DNA from 3 places in the Gordonia sp. YY1 genome. Region 3 is predicted to be linked to each of the others. Evidence: predicted binding sites of a transcription regulator. Region 3 holds the regulator's gene; each other region holds the start of a gene.
The links. Region 3 encodes LexA, which represses DNA repair genes until DNA is damaged. Its sites were predicted from a motif close to CGAACANNTGTTCG; they were not measured.
Positions count from the first base shown of each region.

Region 1: BPODLACK_RS04425 (HNH endonuclease signature motif containing protein) is a predicted target of LexA. The motif match lies at 2,103-2,116, and genes of this name have one in related genera.
Region 2: BPODLACK_RS14580 (HNH endonuclease signature motif containing protein) is a predicted target of LexA. The motif match lies at 1,850-1,863, and genes of this name have one in related genera.

Region 1 is NZ_WXYI01000002.1:268,593-272,736, forward strand. Features, by position in the region: gene BPODLACK_RS04410 (YceD family protein) at 1-381, shown strand, start outside; gene rnc (ribonuclease III) at 374-1,114, shown strand; gene mutM (bifunctional DNA-formamidopyrimidine glycosylase/DNA-(apurinic or apyrimidinic site) lyase) at 1,127-1,987, shown strand; gene BPODLACK_RS04425 (HNH endonuclease signature motif containing protein) at 2,175-3,569, shown strand; gene BPODLACK_RS04430 (OsmC family protein) at 3,673-4,131, shown strand; gene BPODLACK_RS04435 (acylphosphatase) at 4,135-4,144, shown strand, end outside.
Region 2 is NZ_WXYI01000010.1:94,037-98,180, forward strand. Features, by position in the region: partial or broken gene BPODLACK_RS14575 (oxygenase MpaB family protein) at 1-159, shown strand, start outside; gene BPODLACK_RS14580 (HNH endonuclease signature motif containing protein) at 204-1,823, opposite strand; gene BPODLACK_RS14585 (demethylmenaquinone methyltransferase) at 2,303-3,010, opposite strand; gene BPODLACK_RS14590 (glycosyltransferase family 4 protein) at 3,092-4,144, opposite strand, start outside.
Region 3 is NZ_WXYI01000002.1:411,555-415,698, forward strand. Features, by position in the region: gene BPODLACK_RS05100 (phosphoenolpyruvate--protein phosphotransferase) at 1-1,497, shown strand, start outside; gene lexA (transcriptional repressor LexA) at 1,475-2,182, opposite strand; gene BPODLACK_RS05110 (LysM peptidoglycan-binding domain-containing protein) at 2,419-2,985, shown strand; gene nrdR (transcriptional regulator NrdR) at 3,085-3,552, shown strand; gene hrpA (ATP-dependent RNA helicase HrpA) at 3,526-4,144, opposite strand, start outside.

The DNA of each region.
Region 1 (4,144 bases), 140 kb from region 3:
ATCGACGGCACGGTGACGGTGTTCCTCACCGAACTGTTCGCGTACCCGGACAGTGTGACCGAGCAGACTACCGAGGAAGACGATGTGCACCGCATCGTCGACGACCGCATCGATCTCGAACAGGCGATCATCGACGCGGTGGCGTTGGAACTCCCGATGTCGCCGCTGTGTTCACCGGACTGCCCCGGGCTCTGCCAGGTGTGCGGTATCCGGTTGGCGGTCGCCGAACCCGGCCACGCGCACGAGCTGATCGACCCTCGGTGGGCCGGTCTCGCGAACAAGTTCTCCGAGCTCACCGGCGACGACAAGCCGGACGGCGACACGTCGGACGGGGACACGTCGGACGGGGACAAACCGGGCGATCAGGAACGTCGTGACTGAGACCACTCGCGAGGACGGTCGTCGTGCCGCGCTACTCGCCGCTCTCGACACCGACATCCCCGAACACCTTCTGACACTGGCGCTCACGCACCGCTCCTACGCCTACGAGCACGGCGGGCTGCCGACCAACGAGCGCCTCGAGTTCCTCGGGGACTCCGTTCTCGGTGTGGTGATCACCGAACGCCTGTACCTCCGATTCCCGGACCGCCCGGAGGGTGAGCTCGCCAAGATCCGTGCCAGCGTGGTGAACATGCACGCGCTCGCCGACGTGGCGCGGGGGCTCGGCGACGAGGGCGGCCTGGGCAAGTACCTGTATCTCGGCCGCGGCGAGGAGATGACCGGCGGCCGCGACAAGGACTCGATCCTCGCGGACGGCCTCGAATCGCTGTTCGGCGCAGTGTTTCTCAGTCACGGGCTGGAGACCTCGCAGCGGATCATCCTGCGGCTCTTCGACGAACGCATCGAGAAGGCCGGGCAACTCGGCGCGGGGCTGGACTGGAAGACCTCGCTGCAGGAGCTGAGCTCGGAACGCGGTTACGGCCCGCCGCAGTACCAGATCTCGTCCACCGGACCGGACCACAACAAGGAGTTCACCGCGATCGCGATGGTCGCGGGGGAGAACCTGGGCGAGGGCGTCGGACGCACCAAGAAAGAGGCCGAGCAGCAGGCGGCGGCCCTCGCGTGGACGGCACTCACCGAACGCGCTGCCGCGTCCGACACCGCTGCGTCCTGAGATTCGGCGTACATGCCTGAACTACCCGAGGTCGAGACCGTGCGAATGGGTCTCGAGAAGCACCTGACCGGGCGGACGGTGACGTCGGTCGAGGTACTGCACCCGCGTGCCGCCCGTCGTCATGTCGGCGGTGAACCCGATCTGATCGGACGTCTGGCCGGCAAACACGTCACCGGGGTGCGGCGCCGCGGCAAGTACATGTGGATCGACCTCGCCGACGACGCCGATCGTGTCGCCCTGGTCGTACACCTAGGCATGAGCGGACAGATGCTCATCGCCCGCAATGGGGCACCCGACCACACCCACCTCCGCATCCGCGCCACCCTCGACGACGACAACGAACTGCGCTTCGTCGACCAGCGCACGTTCGGCGGATGGCATCTCGACGATTATGTGGACGACATCCCGGTGTCGGTCGCGCACATCGCGCCCGATCCGTTCGATCCCGCCTTCGACGCGGCAGCAGTGGTGACCCGGATGCGGGCCAAGCACTCCGAGATCAAGCGCGTCCTGCTCGATCAGACCGTCATCTCCGGGGTCGGCAACATCTACGCCGACGAGGCGCTGTGGCGTGCGCGACTGCACGGCGCACGTATCGCGGAGACGATCTCGCGCAAGAAGCTCCTCGAACTGATCGATGCGGCGACCGCGGTGATGACCGAGGCGGTAGAGGTCGGGGGTACGTCCTTCGACGCGCTGTACGTCAACGTCAACGGCCAGTCGGGCTACTTCGAACGCTCGCTCAACGCCTACGGACGCGAGGGGCTGCCGTGCCGCCGGTGCGGGACGCTGATGCGCCGGGAATCGTTCATGAACCGCAGCTCTTACTTCTGCCCGAAGTGCCAGACCGTGCCTCGGCGCCGTGCACGTTGAGTCACTGACACTTCCTGCGCAGCTCTGACGCGTCCGGTGAAACGTGATGAGCGTTCCGCGGAACGCGCGACGCGACGTGACCAGCTGTTTTGTCGGTGGGCGCCGCTAAGTTGTTCGCATATCCGTTCGAACAGCTGGGGGGCTTGGGGTGTCTGTTTCGGTATTGCACGGTGAGAATGTGTCGTCGATGTTCGATGGCGCGGATCCGGCGTCTCTGTCCGATGAGGCGTTGGAAAGCAGAGTGCTGGGTTATGCCGCGCAGATCACCGCGCTCACGGCCGAGTTCTTGTCTCTGGTTGCGGAGTTGGATGAGCGGCAGTCGTGGAGGGGGCCGGGTATTCATTCGCTCGCACACTGGTTGTCGTGGAAGGCGGGTGTCTCTCAACGCACAGCGCAGGAGCAGGTCCGGGTGGCGAAGGCTCTGACGGAGTTACCGCTGATTCGGCAGGCGTTCGGTGCGGGGCGGTTGTCGTATTCGAAGGTGCGGGCGCTGACGCGGGTGGCGACCCCGTTGCGTGAGAAGGAGCTGGTGAACCTGGCGTCGTCGTGCACGGCGTCGCAGCTGGAGCGGGCGGTACGTGCGATGGGACAGATCGATCGGGATCGTGGCATCGAGCCGGAGAATCGCACCCCGGCGGAGTCGACGGGCCGGTGCAAGTGGAATGCGGATGGCTCCTTGTCTGTGTCGCTGAGGTTGTCTCCGCTTGATGGTGCCCGGTTCCTGGCCGGTGTGGTCCGTGCCGAGTACGAGCGCACCCGGACCTTCGACGATGCGGATCTGCCCGCGGTGTCGAGCGTTCCGCGGAACGCTGCGGGTGAGTTGGAAACCGTGGATGGTGAACGGGACTCCGAGGTCAGGCCGGCGAATCGCCGGGACCTGTGGCGGAATGTGCCGTCGAATCTGGCGCCGGCGGTGGTGGCGATGGCCGACATGGTGCACGACGGGATCGCGATGCCTGATCTCGCGCCGGGAGCCGAGATCCTGATCCATACCGACGAGGGTGGAGAACAGGCCCACCTCGATGACGGGCCGGCGCTGTCGGAGGCCGAACTGGAGGAGGCGCACTGTGGTGCTGCGGTTCGGAAGGTGTTGTCCAGCAGGGTGTCCGGAGCTCCAGGGAAGTTGGCGTTGCTGGGGCTGGGGCGTAAGTCGCGAACGCCGAACAGGGCACTGGTCAGGGCGTTGTTCGTGAGGGACCGGTGCTGTCAGATGCCCGGCTGTGAACGCACACGGCATCTGCACGCCCATCATGTGGTGTTCTGGTCAGCCGGTGGGGAGACCGGGTTGGACAACCTGATTCTGTTGTGTGGAAGCTGTCACCGTGCGCTGCATCGGGGTGAGTTCAGCATCACCGCTCATGGGTCGCAACGTTTTTCGTTCCACGGGCCGGGTGGTTCGGTGATCGACGTGAGCCCCGCGACACGCGCGCCGGGGCAGTGGTCGCCGGACGAGCGGGTGGCGGCGGATGCGACGGTGCCTGTGGGTGGCGGCAAGCTCGACCTCGGGTATGCGACCGAGGTGATCTACGCGGTGTGGGAATGGAAAGAACGCAACGCGAGCCGAGAGGCGGCAGCTGCCTGACGACGTCGGGCGCGACTGGTTGGGGAATCTTTACTGATCCCCGGCTCTTACTATGGTCTGCGGTGCCAGCGCCGCCCCGCCGCCTGAGAGGACTCATCCCAGCATGACGATCGAACAGAACACCGCCGCCCCGGCCCAGGCTGCGGAGCCCGCGCGCACCGACCTCTGGGTCGAGCGCACCGGGACCCGCCGGTACACCGGGCGCAGCTCGCGCGGTGCCGAGGTGCTGATCGGCTCGCAGGACGTCGACGGCGTCTTCACGCCGGGCGAATTGCTCAAGATCGCCCTCGCGGCCTGCACCGGCCTGTCCTCGGACCGGCCGCTGTCGCGCCGCCTCGGCGACGACTACGACGCCACCATCCGGGTCAGCGGCGACGCCGACCGCGAGAACGAGGTGTACCCGCGGATCGAGGAGATCCTCGAGGTCGACCTCTCCGAACTCGACCCCGATGCCGCACAGCGGCTGCTCGTCGTCGTCGAGCGCGCCATCGACGCGGTGTGCACGGTCGGCCGCACCATCAAGGCCGGCGCCGAGGTCGACCTGAAGATCGTGACGGACTGAGTCATGAGTGCCG
Region 2 (4,144 bases), on a different contig from region 3:
TATCGCCTCGAGGAACTCGGCACCTTCGGGGCCGGTTGCCCCGTCCCCGGCGCGTCGAATCCCGAGAAGGGTTCCGGCGCAGCACAGTCCGCGCCTACCGGCTGCCCGGTCCCGCACGACCTGATCGCCGAGGACGCGCGGCAGGCCACCGGCTCCTGACCCTGCGGTTCTCCGAGCTCGGAGAGTCACCGCGCTGGAGGGGTTCAGATCTTGTTGAGTCCGAGGAGTGCGGCGCATCGCAGTTCGATGGGCGACAGGTCCTTGAGAGACAGACCCCGGTTTACGGGCGCCTCGGATTGGTGGCCGATGACTTCGCGGATCTCGAGGCGTGTTTCATCGCCGGACGCCGGGTCGGGTCCGTGGATCTCCTCGCGTACCTGTTTCAAATGTTCGGCGAACCGGCGCGGTAGATCAGGTCGCCGATTGATCCGCTCCGGATTCGGAGGGGCACCGGGTTCGACGTTCAGCTGCCAGGTACAGCGGCCTTCATCGGGTCCTTCGCGGACCATGCGGGTGGTGTATTGGCCGGGTTGGTTACCGACCATGTGGTGGTGTCGGGTGCAGGCGGGAGTGAGGTTGGTGATGTCAGTGAATCCGCCGTCACCCCAATCGATTTGGGCGTGATGCATTTCCACGTGGGCGGCGGGTACGCGGCAATCGGGAGTGGAGCACGATTCGCCGTCGGGCCGGGCGAAGGACACCAGGCGTTGTTCGCGAGTGGCCAATCGTTTGCCTTGTCCGAAGTACAACGGGACCGCGGTGGCATCTTCGAACACCGCCAACCACGGTTGCGCATCAGCGGCCAGCTTGATCAGATCCGGGATCGGGATCAACGTGCCGGTCGCCGTCGTCGCCACCCCGGCTTCACGGATCAGATCATTGAGGTCAGCTTTGACGATCAACTGCTCCGGCAGTCCGCGGTGACTGGTGCCGAGCATGCCGTCGTCGAACACTGCTTTGAGTAGCGCGTTGAACGCGTCATGGTTCAACTGCGCCGGGCTGCGGTCATCACGCTCGGCCGCGGCTGCCAGCTGGTCGGGGTCGGCGTCCTCGATCGACCCGCACGGGGATTCAGCATCATGCGGGTTGTTCATGCCGGGTTTCGCCCACACGGCCAGCATCATCTCCAACCGCGCCACCAACTCGGGGGTGAGGGTGCCGTTGAGTTTCGCGGTCCCGTCGGCACGTTGCCGGTTGAGCCAGAAGTTGCGGCGACGTTGCCGATCCGCATCATCGGCGAGGGTGCCGTCCGGGTCGAGATGGCCCAGGAGTCGGGCGCCGAGGTGGGTGATGTCGGCCGGGGTGTGCTCGACCGCGATCTCGGCCATCTGCTGTTCGGCCGCGACCTGCACATCATGGGCGACGGCGTGCGGAATCTGGTCGAGCACGTCGAGCACCGCGTGCACGTGCGCGGACCCGACTCGCCCGGCGGCGAACGCCTCGGCCAGCGCCGGATGTGCGGGTGCGAGGGGTTCACCGGTGGTCAGATCAGGAAACGATGCGGTGGCCCGGGTTTGTTCGAGACGTTTACCGGGATTGGCCATCCGCAGGCGGTGGGTCATGAACTGGATGATGCTGCGATGCCCGGTCTTGCGCGGCAGATCACGTTCGGTGGCTTCCACGATCTGACGATCGCCGGCGAAAGTCAGTCGCGCGATCGCCCGTTCGGTCTCTACCGCGACATCGACCAGTTCGGCATCCGAACACCCGGTCAGGTTCACTGTCTGCAGCTGATCGATGAGGGTGTGGATCTGGCCGACCAACACGGCGGGACCCGAGGGTGGCGGTGTGGTGGTGTCATCGCGCAGTGCGTGATCGGTCATGTGGTCACCCCCTGGAGACGTCGACTCGAATACGTGTTCGATAACTCGACTGTAGGCGCAATTCGGCTGCCTCGCAACGAGTATCGAGGATCAGATTCATTTCCGGACTTGTCGGTGGTGTCTGGTAGAGGGGCCTTTCGATACGCTCGCAAGCTCGCTACTCAAGGAACAGAAAGACCGCTCGCAAACTCGCTACCCAAGGAGCGGAAGGTTCCTCGCAAACTCGCCTCAGAGAGCGGAGAGTTGCTCGCAAGCTCGCTACTCAAGGAACAGAAAGACCGCACGCAAGCTCGCTACCACGGTAGCGAAGGGTTCCTCGCCAGCTCGCTACCCACCGATCGGACTGCACGCACTCCTACCTCGTTGCCCCACAACCGAAGTCGCATGCGACACCGATTCGGGATCTGCGACGCCAGCTGACGTCGCCGGACCGGATCGAGGTCGCATGCGACGTCGTTTTCGAAGTGGCGTCGGGGACGTCAGGCCCGGGCGGAGTGGATCGCCGCGATCCCGCCGGTCATGTTCTGCCAGCGCACCTGGTCGAAGCCGGCGTCGCGGATCAGGTCGCCCAGCGCGAACTGGTCGGGCCAGGCCCGGATCGATTCGGCCAGGTAGACATACGCGTCCGGGCTGCTCGACACCTTCGTCGCCACCGCCGGCAGCGCCTTCATCAGGTACTCCATGTACACGGTGCGGAACGGCTTGAACGTCGGCGTGGAGAACTCGCAGACCACCAGTCGCCCACCGGGTTTCAGCACACGACGCAGCTCGGCGAGCGCAGTCGGGACATCGTTGACGTTGCGCAGCCCGAAGGAGATGGTGGCCGCGTCGAAGGAGTCGTCGGCGAACGGGAGCGAGAGCGCGTCGGCCGCGACCTTGGGCACGTCGCGGTGGGCGCCGGCCTTGAGCATGCCGAGTGAGAAGTCGGCGGCCACACAGTGGGCACCCGACGACGCCAGTTCGACCGTCGACACCGCGGTCCCGGCCGCGAGGTCGAGCACGATGTCACCCGGACGCAGGTCGAGCGCCTTGCGTGTCTTCTTGCGCCACCCGCGATCCTGCCCGAAGGACAGCACCGTGTTGGTGATGTCGTAGCGTCGGGCGACGCCGTCGAACATGGCCGCGACCTCGGCCGGATCCTTCTCCAGACTTGCTCGCTGAGGTGGGTTCGCGCCCGTCGATGCCATGCCGCTCACGCTACCGCGCGCCGGCGCCACGACGAGCGTGAGGTACGCCGCACGCCGCCACCGCGACCGGTGTCCCGGCGATCAGGCGGGCCGGTCGAACTCGGCCGCGGCACCCGCCCCGGTCACCGACCGGTAGTGCCCCACCAGCTCGGCGCACACAGACGGCCAGGTCCGTGACCGCACCGCCTGGAGTGCCGCCCGACCGAACGCGGCCCGCACCGCATCGTCGTGCAGCGAGTCGACGATTGCCGGCAGGGCGGCCTCGAATCGCGCGACCTCGAGCAGGTACCCGGTGCGGAACGGCGTCACCAGATCGCACGGTCCGCCGGCAGCGGGGGCGATGACCGGCAGGCCGCTGGCCATCGCCTCCTGGATCGTCTGACAGAACGTCTCGTGTTCGCCCGCGTGCACGAAGACGTCGAACGAGGCGTACGCCCGGGCCAGCGCGTCGCCGCGGAGCTCGCCGGTGAACACCGCATCCGGCATCAAGCGTTCGAGGCGAGCGCGTTCGGGACCGTCGCCGACGATCACCAACCGCACCCGCGGGTCCCCGGACAGCCCGGCCAACCGTTCGACATGCTTCTCCGGCGCCAGCCGACCCACGAATCCGCACACCAGCGCGTGGTCGCGGTCCTGCCGCCACTGCGCGCGCAGAGCCTCGTCCCGACGGTCCGGCGCGAACAGGTCGAGGTCGACGCCGCGCCCCCACTTCCGGAGCCGCGGCACGCCGCGCACGGCGAGGGCGGTCATCGTCTCGCTCGACGGCGCCAGCGTCAGATCGCACATCTCGTGCAACAGGCGGGTGTATCGCCAGGCCGCCTTCTCCACCGCACCCAGCCGGTACGACGCCGCGAACCCGGCCACATCGGTCTGGAAGACCGCGACCACCGGCACGCCCAGCGCGCGCGCGGCGACCGCGCCCGCCGCGCCCACCACGAACGGGGAGGCCAGGTGCACGACGTCGGGCCCGAAGTCGCGCAGCACCCGGTACAGCAGCGGCATCGGAACCCCGACCGGCAGCGACGTCACCCGCGGAACCCGCACCGACGGCACCAGGTGCACCGCGGTCCGCCGCCCCACGATCCGCGGCGCAGAAGAACATCTCCGCGGTGTGTCCGGGGCGATGACGACCAC
Region 3 (4,144 bases):
AACACCGGCGTCGCCGCGGAAGTACTCGCCGCCACCGCCGGACTCGCGGAAGACCGCGGCTGGATCGGTGCGGCGTCGGCCCTGATCGCCAGGGGTACGCCGGCACCGTCGGCCGCCGTTGCCGCCACCGAACAGTTCGCCGCGGTGTTCACCAAGCTGGGCGGCCTGATGGCCGAGCGGGTCACGGACCTCAACGACGTCCGCGACCGCGTGCTCGCCGAGCTCCTGGGACTGCCCGAACCCGGGTTGTCCACGCCGGAGGTGCCCTCGATCCTGCTGGCCGACGACCTCGCACCCGCCGACACGGCCGGCCTCGACCCCACCACCACGATTGCCCTCGTGACGCGACTGGGTGGGCCCACCAGCCACACCGCGATCATCGCCCGTCAGCTCGGCATCCCGTGCGTCGTCGCGGTGTCCGGACTCGTCGGGATCGATGCGGGTACGGCGATCCTCGTCGACGGCACCACGGGTGAGATCGCCGTCGACCCCGATGACACCGCCGCGCGAGCCCGAGTCGAGGAGTATCGGCGTCACGCCGCTCGCGTCGCCGGATGGTCGGGTCCGGGTCGCACCGGCGACGGGGTGGAGGTGGCGATCCTGGCCAACGTCGCCGACGGGTCGTCGGCCCGCGCAGCAACCGATCACCCGGTGGAGGGTGTCGGACTGTTCCGTACCGAATTGGCCTTCCTCGAGCGCGCCGAGGAGCCTTCGGTCGACGAGCAGGCGGGCATCTATCGCGAGGTGCTGGACGCTTTCGACGGCCGCAAGGTGGTCATCCGCACCCTCGACGCCGGCTCGGACAAGCCGCTGCGCTTCGTGACCCATCCCGACGAGGCCAACCCGGCACTCGGTGTGCGCGGCGATCGAATCGCCTTGGCGCACCCCGAGATCCGCGCGCGCCAGCTCGACGCGATCGCCCGGGCGGCGCTGGAGGCCGACGCGCAGCCGTGGGTCATGGCCCCGATGATCGCCTCACCCGCCGAGGCGGCGACATTCGCCGCGCAGGTGCGCGAGCGTGGACTCGTCGCCGGTGTGATGATCGAGGTTCCCGCCGCGGCGATCCTGGCCCCGGCGATCCTGGCCGAGGTGGACTTCGTCTCGATCGGCACCAATGACCTCACGCAGTACACGATGGCCGCTGACCGAATGTCCGCCGAGCTCGCATCGCTGACCGATCCGTGGCAGCCGGCCGTGCTGCATCTCGTCGCAACGGTCGCCCGGGCCGGACGTGATCAGGGCAAACCGGTGGGCGTCTGCGGAGAGGCCGCGGCCGATCCGCATCTCGCCTGCGTGCTGGTCGGACTCGGGGTGACCTCGTTGTCGAGCGCTCCCGTCGCGGCGCCCGCGGTCGGCGCCCGGCTCGGCGCGGTCACCCTGGCAACCTGCGAAAACGCGGCGGCGGCCGCGCTGGCCGCCACCGATCCGGCTGCAGCTCGCGCGGCGGTCGCCGCGGTACTCGACAGTGACGAGGTCAGACTCGCCTCATCACGGTGACGACCTTGCCGAGGATGACGGCCTCGTCGCCCGGGATCGGGTCGAACAACTCGTTGTGCGGCATCAGCCAGACATGACCCTTCTGGCGTTTGAAGGTCTTGACCGTGGCCTCGCCGTCGATCATCGCGGCCACGATGTCGCCGTTGTCGGCCACGTTCTGCTGGCGGACGACGACCCAGTCGCCGTCGCAGATCGCGGCGTCGATCATCGACTCGCCGACGACCTTCAGCAGGAACAGCGATCCCTCGCCGACGAGCTCCCGGGGGAGTGGGAACACGTCCTCGACGGCTTCCTCGGCGAGGATCGGTCCGCCTGCGGCGATCCGGCCGAGCACCGGTACGAAAGTGGGTTCGGGCAGTGCTCCGCCGGTCGGCGAGGTCGGCGTCGGGGGTTCGCTCGGCGCGATGTTCACCGCCCGCGGACGGTTGGCATCACGTTTGAGAAGGCCCTTGCGTTCGAGCGTCCGCAGCTGATGGGCGACCGAGGAGGTCGAGGTGAGACCCACCTCGTCACCGATCTCGCGGATGCTCGGCGGGTAACCGCGTTCTCGCACGGATTTGCGGATCACCTCGAGAACTCCGCGCTGCCGCGGCGTCAGCGACGCCTCGGCAGCCGCCATGTCCGCCGGGGTGACGGGCTCGTCGGCGCCCCGCGCTCCGGTGCGCTTACCGCCGTCATCGCTCATGATCGGGTTCCTCTCGATTCCGAACGTGCTGGTAGATCGCTTGTCTTTCGACGAGCCTAGCCGAGAACGCCGACCGCATCAAACATTTGTTCGACGTGTCGCGAGACAATTGTCGGAGTGCCGTGCTACAAATCGAACATCAGTTCATCGAACGGATGATCGACATTCGAACAGTTCGACCGGGACGACGCGGTCCCACTCACGAACACCGTTCGACCGGATACACGGAGGGCACCATGCGCACCGCCACTCTCATCGACCCCGTCCACCTCGACCCCGCCCGGCACGACCCCGCCCGGCACGGCGGTCCCGTCCGCGGCGACGTCCTGGAGCGTCCGCGCCCGACACGTCGGGGAGACGCCCGGCGGCCCGTCGACAACCGTCCGGTGCCGGAATCGGCGGTCCGGGTCCGCCGCGTCGCGTCCACCCAGTGCGCGTCGCCGGTGGGTATGCGCGGTCGTGGACCGGTGGTCCCGGCGTGGCGTCCCGCCGAGGCGGCTCCCGCGGCCGTCATCCGCCGGCGTCGCCGCACGGCGACCGCTGTCCTCGCCGGCGTCGCGCTCGCCCTGGCCGTGTGGGTCATCGCGGTCGTCGGCCAGAACTACGCCGCGTCGGTCACGCCTGCCGCGGTCGGCACCGAGGTCGTGCACGTTCGGTCGGGTGACTCGCTGAGCACGATCGCCTCGCGGGTCGCCCCCGAGATGCCGCGTGAGGCCGTCGTCGACGAGATCATCCAGCTGAATGACCTCGCGTCGAGCGGGCTGCGCGTCGGCCAGCCGCTCCTCACCCCCCGGTACCACTGAGGCCGGGCGGTATCCTCGATGCCACAGGGACCAGCCGAGCACCGGCCCGGCATGCGGCGCGGCTGCATCAGAGCGTCCCGTGACCTGCGTGAGGATACGATGCGCTGCCCCTTCTGCAAGAACGACGACACCAAGGTCATCGACTCGCGTGTCGCTGATGAGGGGCAGGCCATCCGGCGCCGCCGCTCCTGCGTGGAGTGTGGGCGACGCTTCTCGACCGTGGAGAGTGCGGTCCTCTCGGTGGTGAAACGCAACGGCGTCACCGAACCGTTCAGTCGCGAGAAGGTGATGCGAGGTGTCCGGCGCGCATGCCAGGGGCGCCACGTCGCCGAGGACGCTCTCGCCCAGCTCGCCCAGCAGGTCGAGGACACCGTCCGCGCCAGTGGTTCGGCCGAGATCCCCAGCAATGAGGTGGGACTCGCGATCCTGAAGCCGCTGCGGGACCTCGACGAGGTCGCCTACCTGCGCTTCGCGTCGGTGTACCGGTCCTTCGACTCCCTCGAGGACTTCCAGCGCGAGATCGACGACCTCCGGGCCGCTTCAGCCGAGTCGGTCAAGAGTTCGTAGGACCCGCTTCTCCGACACCGGGAACGCGGTGCCCAGCCGTTCGGCGAACAATCCGACCCGCAGCTCCTCGACGAGCCACTGCGCCTCGTCGTTGACGTGCGCTTTCCGGTGTTCGGGTACCTGGGCCAGCCGCTGCGCCCACCGTTCGGTCACGCGGTCGATCACGGCGACTCCGGCCTGATCTCGCGCGGCGGAAGCCGGGAGTGCCGTCAACCGTGCCTCGGCGGCCGCGAGGTAGCGCGGCACGTTCTCCAGATGATGTCGCGGAGTGGCGGCCACGAATCCGTCGAAGACGAGGTTGTCGAGTTGTTCGGCGACGTCGTCGGCGGCGAGCGAACCCGCATGACGGTCGATCGCGGCGCGTACCGGCGCCACCGAGCCGAGCGACTCCACCGCGAGAGAGAAATACTCCGGAGCCGACTCGGTGATCCGTGGACGGATCTTCTCCGTCAGGGTGCGGAACGCCTCGGGTGAACGCACGGCGGACGCGGTCCCGGCGTGAAGGCCGGCGACGACGTCGCGGATCGCCCGGCGTGTGCAGTCGGCCAGCAATGTATCGAGATCCGCATAGGGACTCTGGCTCAACGCCAGC